DNA from 2 places in the Rhizobium sp. AN6A genome. Region 2 is predicted to be linked to the other one. Evidence: riboswitches for the same ligand, from Rfam matches in the RefSeq annotation. Region 2 holds a riboswitch; the other holds the start of a gene.
The links. A riboswitch is a leader RNA that binds a small molecule or an ion and turns the genes downstream of it on or off. The one in region 2 is predicted to bind cobalamin.

Region 1 (7,391 bases), 1.6 Mb from region 2:
CATGGCAAGATCGGAAGGGTTGAGACCGCGCGCATTTTCCGCCCAGCCGTCCCGTCGCGTCGTCGCCATAACCACCTGAAACACCGGCACGCCGAGGCGGTCAAACAGGGTTTTACCGCTGTCGTCCATCTGACTGGCAAAAGCCGTGGCGGCAACTATGGCGGCGGGCTGGAGTTTGGGCAGTACGGTTTCGAGAAAGCGGATCGCCTCCCCATCCTTGAGGCCGCTGACGAAAATCGGCAATGGCGCAAAACCACGCTGAGAGAGCGCGTTAAAAAGCGCATCCACGGGCGCCGCATCGGCCGCAAGAAGCATGGAGCGGTAAAAGAGAATGGGAAGCACAGCTGCACCGGCGGGAAAACCGGCGCAGGCTTCCGCCTGATCCACGACGCCTTTACCGGGCCGGTAAAAGCCGGCTTTCGGCAGCGGTTGAGCCTCTATATCTGGCCATGCGTCACCATTTGCAAGGGCAGCAAGACCAGTGACAAGCCGGTCCATATTTTCCCGCCCGCCCTCGCGGAAGAAGGCGAGGACCGACGCCAACGTCTGGCGATCAACGGTCGAGGCCGCTTCGAGCTTTTCGTCTCTCTCACTGCATTCACCCGGCAGGAGCATAAGTTTTATGCCGCGTCGCCGAGCCATCGTGCTGAGCTGATCGACGCCGTAGCGCCAGCGCTCCGCGCCACCGAGAATCCGGATAAGGATCACACGGGCATGTTCGACCGTCTTTTCGATCCACAGATCGACCGACATCGGATGCCGAAGCTCGGAGAGGTTGGCGGCAGACAGGGACGGAAGCGCGCCCCCTGCCTGCCGCCATGCCTGTTCCAGCCCGGCAAGATCGCTTGCCGAAAAAGACAGCATCACCACATCCGATCTCGGCTGGTTGAGATCAACCGGCTCGATCAGGTCGTCCAGAGACGATGATGTGGTGGCGAGAATGTGCATCTCTATCAGGCGGCCAGCATCTGTTCGATCTTTTCGCGGTTGAGGCCCTTTTCGCCTATGACGACGAGGCGGCTGCGGCGTTCTTCACCGGCCGCCCAAGGGCGGTCGTAATAATGGTTGACGCGGCTACCGACTGCCTGCACCTGCAGGCGCATCGGCTTGGTGGATACTTCGACGAAACCTTTGATGCGCAGAACATTTTCCGCAGCCGCCGTCTCGGCGATACGAGCCGCCAGCGCTTCCGGATCGGTCACGGCCGGCAGATCGATGACGAAGCTGTCGAAATCGTCATGTTCGTGGTCGAGTTCACCATCGTGATGGGTGCGACGATTTTCGATATCCTCTTCAACCGCAAGACCGAGGCCGATCAGCACGGCCGGATCGATGGCGCCATTCGAGGCGACGACGATCTTTGCGGCCCGCGGCAAATGTTCGAGAATATGAGCTTTCGCCTTTTCCAGACCGGCACTATCGAGCAGATCCGCCTTGGTCAGCACGATAAGATCGGCACAGGCGATCTGATCCTCGAAAACCTCTTCGACCGGATCGTCGTGATCGAGCGCTTCGTCATTTGCGCGCTGGGCGGCAAGTGCTTCCATGTCATGCGCCACCTGCCCCTCGGCAAGGGCAGCGCCATCCACGACAGCCACAACAGCGTCAACCGTCACGCGGCTCTTGATGGCCGGCCATTGAAATGCCTGCACCAGTGGCTTGGGCAGGGCAAGGCCGGAGGTCTCGATGAGGATATGCTCCACCTTCGGCTGGCGGCTCAGAATCTGTTCGATTGCTGGCTGGAAATCATCCGCCACCGTGCAGCAGATGCAGCCATTGGCCAGCTCAACGATGTTTTCCTCCGGGCAGCTCTCAATGCCGCATCCCTTGAGGATATCGCCATCGATGCCGATATCACCGAATTCGTTGACGATGATGGCAAGCCGCTTGCCATCAAGCTTTTCGAGAAGACCGCGCAGCAGCGTGGTTTTTCCAGCCCCCAGAAAGCCGGTGACGATGGTGCAGGGAACGCGGTCCAGAAGGGTGCTCATGATCTCTCCTCGGTAAAATCGAATGGGGGAATGCGCGCCACCATGCCGCGCTTCAGTGTGTCGGGGCGGCCGCGCCAGGGCATCAGGCCATCTGAGGAGGCGGCCAGCATTTGCGCGCCCGTGAGCAGGTCTTCCGCATCGTTGGGCGTCAGCCCGCCGAATACATAGGACCAGCCATCGGCACCGCGCAACACGGCACTGAGGCCGCGTTTGCAATTGGCAAGACAATTGACGGAGCGAACATCGATGTCGGAGTCACGCGCTTTTGCGATGGCAGCTTCCGCAAGGATGGTGCCGGGGCGGGGCTCCGCATTGGGATCGGTGTCGTCGCGACAGCTTCGGCAGACAAAAACGACCACGCCGGAAGCTGTGTTGACTTCCATTGTCCCGTCCGCACAAGAAGATGTTGTGGTAATATCCAAACCGTTCCGCTTTCCGCGCCTTTAAACTCATCGGGGTGCGGATGTCGAAAACAGCGCACTGAGAAGCGCGGCTGCAAATAAATTCGACCGGCTGACCGGAGCACCCCGCCCGGCAGACGTTTTTTCCTGAAACGGCAGGTCTCCTGGCTTGCGGCTTTAAAACACCCTGCACCACCTTCCCGGACCAATTTTATGGTCTAGTGGCTTCATAGTGCGGGCTTACCGCTTACAGTTGCGGGGGCAGCCACGGAATGACCCGGTATGGGGTGGAACCGTGTTCCCTCTTAGCTTTTCCCGTTGCCGGGAAAAGACCGTCAGTGCCTTACCCTTAGGCTGAACGGGCGTGACGGTCAATGCTGCCGGCTTGTCGATTGCCGGGTGCGGCAAATTGAGTATAGTCGCCGCTCCGAATGGCGGGGGCATACGGTCCCGCGCCGCTGGACGAGAAGGAAAACGCGATGACACGCGATATCAGCGACAGCGAAGCCGAACGCCACCGGCAGAAAATGGTCAACCGCAAGACGGTTCAGGATGCCGAAGTCGCGGAAAAGACCATCGAAAAAGGTCTGCTGATGATCAATACCGGCCCTGGCAAAGGCAAGTCCACGGCCGCTTTCGGTCTTGCTTTACGCATGCTCGGCACAGGGCGGCGGGTCGGCGTCGTCCAATTCATCAAGGGCGCATGGTCGACGGGTGAACAGCAGGCCCTGGCTTTGTTCGGCGACAGGGTGGAATGGCGCACCATGGGCGAGGGATTTACCTGGGACACGCAGGACCTGAAGCGCGATGTCGCGGCAGCTAAAAAGGCCTGGGACGAAGCGAAAGCACTGATGGCTGATGAGACGATCGGATTGCTGGTTCTCGACGAACTGAACATTGCGCTCCGCTACGATTATCTGCCGCTGGAAGAGGTCGTCGAAACGCTTTCCAACCGTAGACCCGATCTGCATGTCATCGTTACCGGCCGCAACGCCAAACAACCGTTGATCGACGCTGCCGACATGGTGACGGAAATGACCCTCGTCAAACATCACTTCAAGGCGGGCGTAAAGGCGCAGGCCGGGATAGAATACTGACATGACTGCACGTGTGCTGATGTTTCAGGGAACCGGCTCCGATGTCGGCAAATCGCTGATGGTGGCTGGCCTTGCCCGCGCCTTCGTCAGGCGCGGCCTGTCCGTCATGCCGTTCAAGCCGCAGAACATGTCGAACAATGCGGCGGTCACCGCCGATGGCGGCGAGATCGGTCGCGCGCAGGCGCTGCAGGCGCGTGCAGCAGGCGTTCCGCTGTCGGTTCACATGAACCCTGTGCTTTTAAAGCCGCAGAGCGAAACCGGCGCACAGGTCGTCGTACAGGGCAAAATTGTCGGCAATGCCAAGGCTGCCGATTACCAGCACATGAAAGCCGGGCTGATGCCGCGTGTGCTGGAGAGCTTCGAGCACCTGAAACAACAGGCCGATCTGGTGCTGGTGGAAGGGGCGGGAAGTGCTTCCGAAATCAACCTCCGCGCCAACGACATCGCCAATATGGGTTTTGCCCGCGCCGCAGATGCTCCCGTGATCCTGATCGGCGATATCGACCGGGGCGGGGTCATCGCCAGCCTCGTGGGCACAAAAACCGTTCTCGAACGCGATGATGCCGCGATGATAGAGGGCTTCATCGTGAACCGCTTTCGCGGTGACCCTACGCTGTTTTCAGACGGCATGCAGATGATCGCGGAAAAGACCGGCTGGGCGTCCATCGGGCTATTGCCGCATTTTTCCGATGCTGCGAAATTGCCAGCGGAGGACGCCCTTGGGCTTACCGGCCCGGCGCAACAAAAGCCCGGCGCGAAAATCCGCATTGCCGTGCCGATCCTGCCGCATATTTCCAATTTCGACGATCTGGATCCGCTCGACATGGAGCCGGATGTGGAGCTGATCCGAGTGCGGCAGGGCGAGACCATTCCCGCCGATTGCCGGCTGGTTCTGCTCTGCGGTTCGAAATCCACCATAGCTGATCTCGCCGTGCTGAAGAATGCGGGCCTCGACATCGACATCAAGGCACATGTGCGCCGCGGCGGTTATGTTCTCGGTCTCTGCGGCGGATACCAGATGCTTGGAAAAACCGTTGCCGACCCTGACGGCATCGAAGGACCACCAATGACAGTCGATGGGTTGGGCCTGCTGGATGTGACGACGGTTTTGACCGGCGACAAGAGGCTCGTTTCCGTCCAGGGACAGAGTTTCGACGGAATTCCCTTATCCGGCTATGAAATGCATGTTGGCGAAACAACGGGTGCTGCGGGCAACCTGCCATTTTCGACCATTGACGGACATGACGATGGCGCAATTTCGCCCGATGGCCGCATCTTAGGCACCTATATCCACGGCCTGTTTGCGGATGACCGCCAGCGCGGGGCGTGGCTTGAGCGCCTTGGTGGGCAGGGCACGCAACTGAACTACGATGCGCAGGTGGATGCCGTTCTTGATCGCCTGGCGGCCCATATGGAGAACCACCTCGATCTCGACAGGCTGCTTTCTATAGCGCGATAAGGATCGCCAGCAATCCGAACAGCGCGATCAGCAAGAAGTCTGCGATCCTCGCCAGCCTGAGCGCCGTGCGAATATCGCCAGCAACCAGTGTCGCTCTTCCGCCTTCGCCCATGAAACGAGCCTCGATCATCTGCCCGCCATAGGAGCGCGGCCCTGCCAGCGCAAAGCCCAGTGCCCCGGCCAATGCCGCCTCCGGCCAGCCGGCATTGGGAGAGCGGTGATGCCGCGCATCGCGGCGTATCGCGGCAATAGCCCCTTTCGGTGATGCACCCTTCACGAAAAACGCGGCGACCACGAAAAGACCGCCGCTCAGTCTCGATGCCGGCAAATTGACCAGATCGTCCAGCCGGGCCGACGCCCAACCAAAGGCCTCATGGCGTGGCGAGCGATGACCGATCATGCTGTCGGCCGTGTTGATTGCCTTATAACCCGCACCGCCTGGCAGCCCCAGAAGACCAAGCCAGAGGGAAGGGGCGACAATGCCGTCAGAGAAATTTTCAGCCAGACTTTCAATCGCCGCCCGGCAGATTGCCGCCTCATCCAGCGCCTGCGGATCGCGCCCGACGATCATGGAGACAGCTTTGCGCCCGCCGTCCACCCCCTCGCGTTCCAGCGCAATGGCGACAGCCTCCACATGCTGTTCCAGACTTTTTTGGGCCGGAAGTGACGCCCCAAGCACCGCAACAAGCAACAAACCAAGGGGCAATAAAAGCAGAACCGATTGCACTAACCATGCAACAAGCACCGTCAGCGCCAGAAAAACGGAAAGCGCCACGACGCCTGCCACCTTGCGCTGCGAAAATGAAGCACTCTCCCGGTTCCATTTTTTGTCCAGCAGCGCGATAAGCGAACCGATCCAGGTGACGGGATGACCGATGCGTTTGAACAGCCAGTCCGGATATCCAGTCAGGCGTTCGATCAAGAGCGACAGAAAAGCGAGAGCAAAGAACATGGGCGATAAGGTACCGGAAAAGGCGCAGGCTGCGATCCCTCACGGCGGCAATCTCGGCAAGGCGCGTCTGATGTTTCCTGAAGCGCCGGAACCGTGGATCGACCTGTCGACCGGGATCAATCCGCACTCCTACCCGCATTCTCCCGTTCCCGCCAGCGCATTTGCCCGCCTGCCGGAGCCTGACGCAGCCGAAGAATTGAAAAGGCTCGCCGTCGCCTCTTTCGGCGCACCATCCGCAGGGCATATGGCACTGTCCCCCGGCACCCAGATGCTGATGCCATTGCTGGCTCACCTGGCACTCGAACGCGGAGCGAAAAGCGGAGCCGTGCTCTCCCCCGCTTATGCCGAACATGCCCGCACCGCGCGCATGGCCGGACTGACAGTGACCGAGGTAGACCATATCAGTGATCTGTCAGCTTACGACTATGCGGTGGTGGTCAATCCCAACAACCCCGATGGTCGCGTCACGGATCGAGAAGCTTTGTTGTCGCTGGCCGAGGCGATGCGCCGCAAAGGCGGCCTGCTTGTCGTAGACGAGGCCTTTATCGAGACAGGACATACGGAAAGTCTTGCAAATGCCGCAGGGCGCGACGCGCTGGTGGTGCTGCGATCCTTCGGCAAGTTCTACGGCATGGCAGGGGTCCGGCTCGGTTTTGCGCTTGCGCATCCCGACATCGCTGCGGAACTGGAGGCAAGGCTTGGCCCTTGGGCAGTATCCGGGCCGGCGCTCAATATCGCGACGCAGGCTTTGGCGGACAGGGAATGGCAATCATCCATGCGCCTCCGTCTTGCGGCAGAAGCACAGCGCTTGAGTGAATTGCTGGAAAAAGTAGGCCTGAAGATTGCCGGCGGTACGTCCCTGTTTACCCTGGTGCGGGACCACCGGGCCAAAGAACTGTTCGATCACCTTGGCCGGCACGGCATTCTGGTGCGCATTTTTGATGAAAGGCCGAACGACATGCGTTTCGGCCTTCCCGGCAGCGAAGAGGAGTGGCAGCGCCTCACGGAAGCGCTGTTATCCTTCAATCATCCCTTGAACGTGTAGGTCGCGATAGAATCCGGCTTCATTTCAATGGAGAAACCGGGCAGCTTCGGCGGCATGTACGCGGCATTGCGAATATCGCAGGGTTCGATGAAATGCTCGTGCAGATGGTCGACATATTCGATCACGCGGCCTTCCTTGGTGCCGGAAACCACGAGATAGTCGATCATCGACAGATGCTGCACATATTCGCAAAGGCCGACGCCACCGGCATGCGGCCAGACCGGCAAATTGTATTTGGCAGCAATCAACAGAACGGCCAGCACCTCGTTGAGACCACCCATACGGCAGCTGTCGATCTGCACCACGTCGATTGCACCTTCGGCGATGAACTGCTTGAACATGATACGGTTCTGGCACATTTCTCCGGTCGCCACCTTCACGGAGCCGATGGCTGCACGGATCTTGCGATGGCCGGCGACATCGTCCGGGCTGGTCGGCTCCTCGAT
Region 2 (7,391 bases):
TGGTAGGGAATGCTGCCATAGGGCAGGAAGGCGTTGGAAAAGCCGGTCAGCGCCTCGAATTCCACATTCGCCGTCATGCCGCCGAATTCCGGCGAGAACACGTTGCCGGATTGCTTGGCGCGGATGTTGGGCATCGGATCGGCAGAGAGCTTCACGTTTTCAAGCCGTGTCGGATCCCACAGCGATTCGCTCATTAACATGATGACATCAGGGTAATCGCCCTTGTTGGCTGCAAAGGCGGCGGGTTCCGAGGTCAGGTCTGCAATGCTGTTTTCGCCGTAACCCTGCGGCGCCGAGACGTTGGCCATGGGAATATTGAAGGCAAAGGCCATCAGGAAACCGTTATGGCGGTAATTCTCGTGTTGATCCCACATCATGGGGATGATGTTGAGACGATCGCGCACCCACGAATAATGCGAATAGTCCATCAGCGAGGCGAGGCCGGCCAGAAGCGGCAGCGCCAGCACAAGACCTGCGGCGCGTTCGCGCCAGCTCAAGCCCGGCGAATAACGCCGCGCCAGCAGCCACAGCGTGGAAATGGCCGCAACCATTGCGCAAAGGCCAAGGCCGACCAGCACGGCCATCAGCGGCTGGGCTTTCAGCATGGTGGGCAGAAGCTCGAGGATCTGCCGGCCGAACAGCAGGTCGGAAGGATAAAGCGGATCGGAGAGATAGGTCTGTTTCTGCGCGGAAATCAGCCCTGTCAGTGCGCAAAGCGGCGCAACGGCGATGAGCGACAGGTAACGGCGGCCAAGGATGGAATCCAGCGCTACGAGCAGCAGCAGCACGGCGGCAATGGTGGTCATGCCGGGGCGGGCGGATGAGGTGAGGAAGGTTCCGACATCAACAAGCGAACCGCGCGCGATCCATTCCAGCGCCACGACAAGCACGACCGACGAAAACGTCAGATTGGCAAGCGTGTAGGCCTTACCCGAAAGCTTGGAAAGGCCCCGCGTCCATGCAGGCGAAAAGACAAAATCAGCCTTTTCGGAAGCCGTTGTTTTTGGCGCCGAATGTCTCAAACTCATACTCCGGTATTACGAGGCGACACCGCGCAATTCGGGGAGGTGAATCGGGGCGTCGCAAAACTGTCATGTAACTGTCACATAAGCGCGATGAACGCGACATGAACTTTGCGGAGTGTGGCCGGTGCGGTGATAACCTTAGCGTGAATGCCTGTTGCGGCTTCACCCCATCAAGGTGGTGCGGCATGCAATTGCCGCGTTGCGGAGCGGGCACGGGCGCGGTATTGAAAAGCCATGAGCGACAGACACGACATCAAAAACCATCTTCGAATTGCCGTCGGGCAGTTCAATCCGACTGTTGGCGACGTGGCGGGCAATCTCGCCAGGGCGCGCGAAGCACGGGCCGATGCGGCGACGCAGGGTGCCGATCTCCTGCTTCTGACCGAGCTGTTCATATCCGGCTATCCGCCGGAAGACCTGGTATTGAAGCCGGCTTTTCTGAAAGCGTGCCTGAAGGCCGTGGAAGAACTGGCGGCGGAGACCGCCGATGGCGGGCCGGGCGTCGTCATCGGTTTTCCGCGTCAGGGCGAAACGGGCCGGCACAATTCGGTTGCGCTTCTGGATGGCGGCAAGATCATCGCGCTGCGTGACAAGATCGACCTGCCGAATTACGGCGAGTTCGATGAAAAGCGTGTTTTCGCCGAAGGTTCGATCTCCGGTCCCTATAATTTCCGCGGTGTCAGGATCGGCATTCCGATCTGCGAGGAAATCTGGAACGATATGGGTGTGTGCGAAACGCTTGCCGAAAGCGGGGCGGAAATCCTGCTGGTGCCGAATGGTTCGCCCTATTATCGCGGCAAGCTGGATGTGCGCCATCAGGTGGCGCTGAAACAGGTAATCGAAAGCGGCTTGCCGCTGGTCTTCGCCAATCAGCTTGGCGGGCAGGACGAGCTGGTTTTCGACGGCGCGAGCTTCGGTTTCAATGCCGACAAGACCCTTGCCTTCCAGATGAGCCAGTTCGAGGCGACCCTTGCCGTCACCGACTGGAAACGCACCGAAGAAGGCTGGCGCTGCGAGAGCGGTCCCTTCTCGAAAATCCCTGAAGGCGAGGAGGCGGATTACCGGGCCTGCATGCTGGGCTTTCGCGATTACGTCAACAAGAACGGCTTCAAGAGCGTGGTTCTCGGCCTTTCCGGCGGTATCGATTCGGCGATCTGCGCTGCGCTTGCTGTTGATGCGCTGGGCGAAGAGCGGGTGCGCTGCATCATGCTGCCCTATCGTTACACCTCCGAGGATTCGCTGAAGGACGCAGCCGATTGCGCCAGAGCGCTCGGCTGCCGTTACGATATCGTGCCGATCGCCGAACCGGTGGATGGGTTCCTGTCGGCGCTTTCGGAAATGTTCGAAGGCACGGAAGAAGGCATTACCGAAGAAAACCTGCAGAGCCGCACACGCGGCACCATTCTCATGGCTGTTTCCAACAAGTTCGGCTCGATGGTGGTGACAACAGGCAACAAGTCGGAAATGTCGGTGGGGTATGCGACGCTTTATGGCGACATGAATGGCGGTTTCAATCCCATCAAGGACCTCTACAAGATGCAGGTCTACGCCATCTCCAGCTGGCGCAATTCCCATGTGCCGCCGGGCGCGCTCGGGCCGTCCGGCGAAGTGATCCCCGCCAATATCATCTCCAAGGCGCCATCCGCCGAATTGCGCCCCAACCAGACAGACCAGGATTCACTGCCGCCCTATCCGGTGCTGGACGATATTCTGGAGTGCCTGGTGGAAAAGGAAATGTCGGTCGAGGAAATCCTCGCGCGTGGCCATGATATCGCGACGGTGCACCGGATCGAGCATCTGCTCTATCTCGCCGAATACAAACGCCGCCAATCCGCGCCCGGGGTGAAGATCACCAAGAAGAACTTCGGCCGCGATCGCCGTTATCCGATTACCAACCGGTTCAGGGACAGGTAGTCGAAGGACGGCGTGGAGGGAGCTTGCTGGACCCCGGGTTTAGTTCGGGGTGACGGAGTGCGGATGCTGCGACTTCGCCATATATCGATGTCGAAGACGCATCATTTCCCTCCAACGGCGCGGACACGCCGCGCCGTTTCCCTATCTCGTTAAATAACCTGCCCCACATCGATGCGGTTGCCATCCGGGTCTTCGAAAACGAAGGCCCGCAGGCCATAATCCTTGTCTTGAAGACTTTTGATGATGCGAAGCCCGTGGCTTTTGCAAAGCGCGTGCAGCGCGTCGACGTCGCTGACCAGCATATGCGCCACATTGAAGGGGGCCGGTTTGTGCGTTGACTGCAATGTCAGGTGCAACTCGGCACTACCTTGTTTCAGGATCATGAAACCGACAGGGTTGCCGTTTTCGAAGGTCTTTTCAAAGCCCAGCACACGGACATAAAAGTCATGGGCCTTTTCGATATTCTTGACAGGAAGCATTGCGGCGATCCGACCGAAGCGGATGCCGTGATCGGCGATGGTATTCATCGCGGAACCTCGGATCTGGGAGAAACGGGCAGGGGTGCGGGCGGTGCCGGAACGCTGCTGTTTTTTCCTATTTGAATTTGCAGGGCGGTGCCTGCGGCAATAGGATCATAGTCACGGCGGTGGTGGATGCAAACGGAATGTTTGTGCCATTCAACGCTCCACGTCAGACGATCGACAGGCCCGGGAGGCAGCATGCGCAGTTCCATCGAAATCTTCAACATCCGCACCCGGCAGATGCGGGTGGTCTGGCAGACGCCGGAGCTGTTTGAGGCGCCGAACTGGTCGCCGGACGGGAAATATCTGCTTCTGAACTGCGATGGCCTGCTTTACCGCCTGTCACTTGCCGGCGACCCTTCGCCGGAAACGGTCGATACCGGCTTTGCGACAATCTGCAACAATGACCACGGCATTTCGCCTGACGGTTCGCTTTATGCCATTTCCGACAAGGTGGAGTTCGGCAAGAGTGCCATCTACCTTTTGCCATCGACGGGCGGAACGCCGCGGCTGATGACGAGGAACCTTCCCTCCTACTGGCACGGCTGGTCGCCGGACGGGAAAGGTTTCGCCTATTGCGGCATTCGCGATCAGGTTTTCGATATTTATTCCATGGACATAGACAGCGGCGTTGAGACACGCCTTACCCATGGTGAAGGCCGTAATGACGGGCCGGATTATTCGTCGGATGGAGAATGGATCTATTTCAACTCCAGCCGCACCGGCCAGATGCAGATCTGGCGGGTGCGGGTGGATGGCTCGGCCGTCGAGCGTATCACTGACAGCGCCTATGGCGACTGGTTCCCGCATCCGTCCCCCAGCGGTGACAAGGTCGTCTTCGTCTCCTACGACGCCGATGTCTTCGACCATCCGCGCGACCTCGATGTGCGCGTGCGGCTGATGGATATGGATGGCGGCAATGTCGAGACGCTGTTTGACCTTTTCGGCGGGCAGGGAACGATGAATTCGCCCAACTGGTCACCTGACGGGGATGAGTTCGCTTATGTGCGGTATTTTCCCGTTGGGTGATGCGGTAGGGGTGCTTCAGCCGGCGCGCGTCTGCGCGGCGAAAGGCCGCTTTTCAGCCGAAAGAGCTGAGCTGGTTGGAATTCCGGCTCAAGGCCGCGATGACGCAGGTGAGGCCACGGTCACATTGCCGCATCGCTGCGCAAGATACTTGTATTTGCAATCTTTGTTGCTCATAAGCTTCTTCGTCAGGTGCCCGCCCTTTACGGCGGGAGAATCGGGAATCCGGTGCAAGACCGGAACGTGCCCAGCGCTGTGAGGCGGATGCCCTTTTTCTTGATGCCACTGAATCCATTCGGGAAGGCGAAAGCGGGCGGATGAAGCCGAGTCAGAAGACCGGCCTGACAGGATAGACCAGACCGCGTGGACGGCGGCAGGTTGTTGCAGCAGCGCGTTGTGCAGGCGAAAACCGGAGCCGGTTTTCGTGGCAGCGCGCCAGCATTGTTGGGGATAGACGATGCCGACCGATCCACTCGCGACCAGTTCGCTCGACGGCAATGCATTCGATCACGCGCTTTCGCCCGCCTACCCGTTTTCCGAGGGGGAGCGAGAGGCGATCTACCGTGCCATCGAAACCCGCCGTGATGTGCGCGATCAGTTCCTTCCGGATCCATTGCCGGAAGATGTGGTCGAGCGCTTGCTGAAGGCGGCGCATTCCGCGCCCTCCGTCGGTTTCATGCAGCCGTGGAATTTCACGCTCGTCACTGACGGTGCGGTCAGGCAGGCAGCCTGGGTTGCCTTCAGCCGCGCCAATGGCGAGGCGGCGGCGATGTTCGAGGGGGAGCAGCAGGCGCTTTACCGCAGCCTCAAGCTTGAGGGCATCCGCAAGGCGCCGCTCAGCATCTGCGTCACCTGCGATCCGACACGTGGCGGCAAGATGGTGCTGGGCCGCACCCACAATCCGCGCACGGATGTCTATTCCACCGTCTGCGCCATCCAGAACCTGTGGCTTGCAGCGCGCGCCGAAGGCATCGGCGTCGGCTGGGTCAGCATTTTCCACGATAGCGACATTCGCACCATTCTGGAAATCCCCGACCACATCGAGATCGTCGCCTGGCTATGCCTCGGCCGCGTCGATACACTTTATACCGAGCCGGAACTGGCGGTGAAGGGTTGGCGCCAGCGCGTGCCGCTGGAGGAACTGGTGTTTCGCAATCGCTGGGGTGGGCGGTAAAGAGAAGACGCGACCGTCTTGTGAGTGAGACAGAGCGTTGCCAACTCCATACCGGGTGCTTGATAGGAGCTATTGCTGCGGCTGAATGCCCTTCAGCGCCGGGTTTTTCAGGTCGATCCGGCCTGTCTGGTCGGGCAGGAATTTAGGGCCGATGACGCGGACCTTGCTGTTGTTCGGGTCATAGTCGCGTTCCGGAACCGGTTGTTCCGGCGGTTTTGCGGCCTGCTGCAGTTCGGTGGGTTTCTGAGGGGTGTCACCTTGCGGTGATGGAATGGTCGTGATGCTGGAATAGGGTTTCTCAGCTTCCGGCCGCGCAGCCTCCTGCTGCTTCATCTCCTCGTGATAGGCGGCCATGTTGCAGGCGCAGCCTGGGGCTTTGGTTGAGGCATTTCGATAGGCAAAGGCGGTCGGCAGGTCCTTGTAGGGCTTTCCCGTTTCAGCCGAGACCATGTCAGCCGTTTCCTGCTCCGTCATGGAGTGGAAATAAAGCTCCGTCTGCGTACCCGGACACATTTTCTGGCATTGTTCGGCCTGCGCACGGAAATCGAGCGGCGAGGCATTGGAAGCGATGGGGAAAAACGAGCCGTCGCAGGTGCGCACGCACAGCGTCCGGAGCCCGCCTTCCGCAGCGGCATTGGGGTAGGGCGAAAGCCCTGCCTGTCCCGGCGGATTGCCCTGTTGGCCGAAGGCGTCGGGGTAACGTGTCACATCGGGGGCCGTCGGCTGGCGCGCTTCCGTTTCCGGAATGGCGCTGCAGCCATTGGCGTCAAGGGCGGCGAGAATGCGCTGGCGTCTGATGTCGCCATCATCGCTGCCCTGGGCCGCCATGGCATCGTCGCGGTCACGGATGATGGCATCGCGTTCGCTCTGCGCATCCGCCATCGCGTCGCTGATCTCTGCGCAGAGGTCGGCATTCGGGCTGCCATAAACGGTGACGCTTGCGGATGAACAGCCGTAACGGCGCAGATCGTTCCTGATCCTGCGAATCTCGATGTTCTGGCGGGTGAGCGCATTGGCGTAACGCCGTACCTCGGCCGTATTGCCGATGACGCGTGGAGGCTCGCGCAGTTGCGCATGGAGCGTATCGCAGACCTCATCCGCGAAAGAGGCGACCGGGGCTGTGAAAAGAAGGGGAAGCAGGAGGCCGATGATGCGGCGGTGGTGCCGGGTCAATTGTCCGTCCGTTCGATGTCTCCCTCAGCGCGGGAGGAGAGGGCGTTATACTTCACGAAATCCGTGTTTCAGGAAGATAACATAAGCTGTTGCCGCAATGCGGCAACAGCATGTTCAAAATTGCGTTAATGCGCCCGCAACATCACACCCCCACAACATCACACCGAAGGGTGCGATGCCTGCACGACGGCAAAGGCCGCCATGTTGACAACGCCGCGCGAGGTGACGCTGGGCGACAGGATGTGGGCGGGAAGTGCCGTGCCAAGCAGGATGGGGCCGACATGCAGGCCCTCCGTCAGCGTGCGGGTGACGCCGAGCGTGATGTTTGCGGCATCGAGGTTCGGGAAGACCAGCAGGTTCGCTTCGCCGGTCAGCACGCTGTTGGGCATCGCGCGCTTGCGCAGCGCTTCCGAAAGTGCCGAGCCGCCCTGCATTTCGCCGTCCACTTCCAATTCGGGTGCCGCTGCCTGCACGATCTTCAGGGCGCGGCGCATCTTGCGGGCGCTTTCCGAATCGCGCGACCCGAAATTGGAGTGGCTGGCGAGCGCGATCTTCGGC

Region 1: another riboswitch for cobalamin. It lies ahead of CRO62_RS17505 (DUF1636 family protein); the one in region 2 lies ahead of bluB (5,6-dimethylbenzimidazole synthase).

Annotation. Positions count from the first base shown of each region.
Region 1 is NZ_OCNC01000004.1:1,022,321-1,029,711, forward strand. Features, by position in the region: gene cobN (cobaltochelatase subunit CobN) at 1-948, opposite strand, end outside; gene cobW (cobalamin biosynthesis protein CobW) at 954-1,991, opposite strand; gene CRO62_RS17505 (DUF1636 family protein) at 1,988-2,374, opposite strand; cobalamin riboswitch at 2,529-2,744, opposite strand; gene cobO (cob(I)yrinic acid a,c-diamide adenosyltransferase) at 2,872-3,489, shown strand; gene CRO62_RS17515 (cobyric acid synthase) at 3,491-4,948, shown strand; gene cbiB (adenosylcobinamide-phosphate synthase CbiB) at 4,935-5,900, opposite strand; gene cobD (threonine-phosphate decarboxylase CobD) at 5,899-6,945, shown strand; gene CRO62_RS17530 (L-fuconate dehydratase) at 6,927-7,391, opposite strand, start outside.
Region 2 is NZ_OCNC01000004.1:2,657,256-2,664,646, reverse strand. Features, by position in the region: gene CRO62_RS25715 (LTA synthase family protein) at 1-1,028, opposite strand, end outside; gene CRO62_RS25710 (NAD+ synthase) at 1,260-2,939, shown strand; gene CRO62_RS25705 (glyoxalase superfamily protein) at 3,089-3,466, opposite strand; gene CRO62_RS25700 (TolB family protein) at 3,659-4,489, shown strand; cobalamin riboswitch at 4,660-4,846, shown strand; gene bluB (5,6-dimethylbenzimidazole synthase) at 4,944-5,660, shown strand; gene CRO62_RS25690 (DUF2865 domain-containing protein) at 5,730-6,833, opposite strand; gene CRO62_RS25685 (NADP-dependent malic enzyme) at 6,992-7,391, opposite strand, start outside.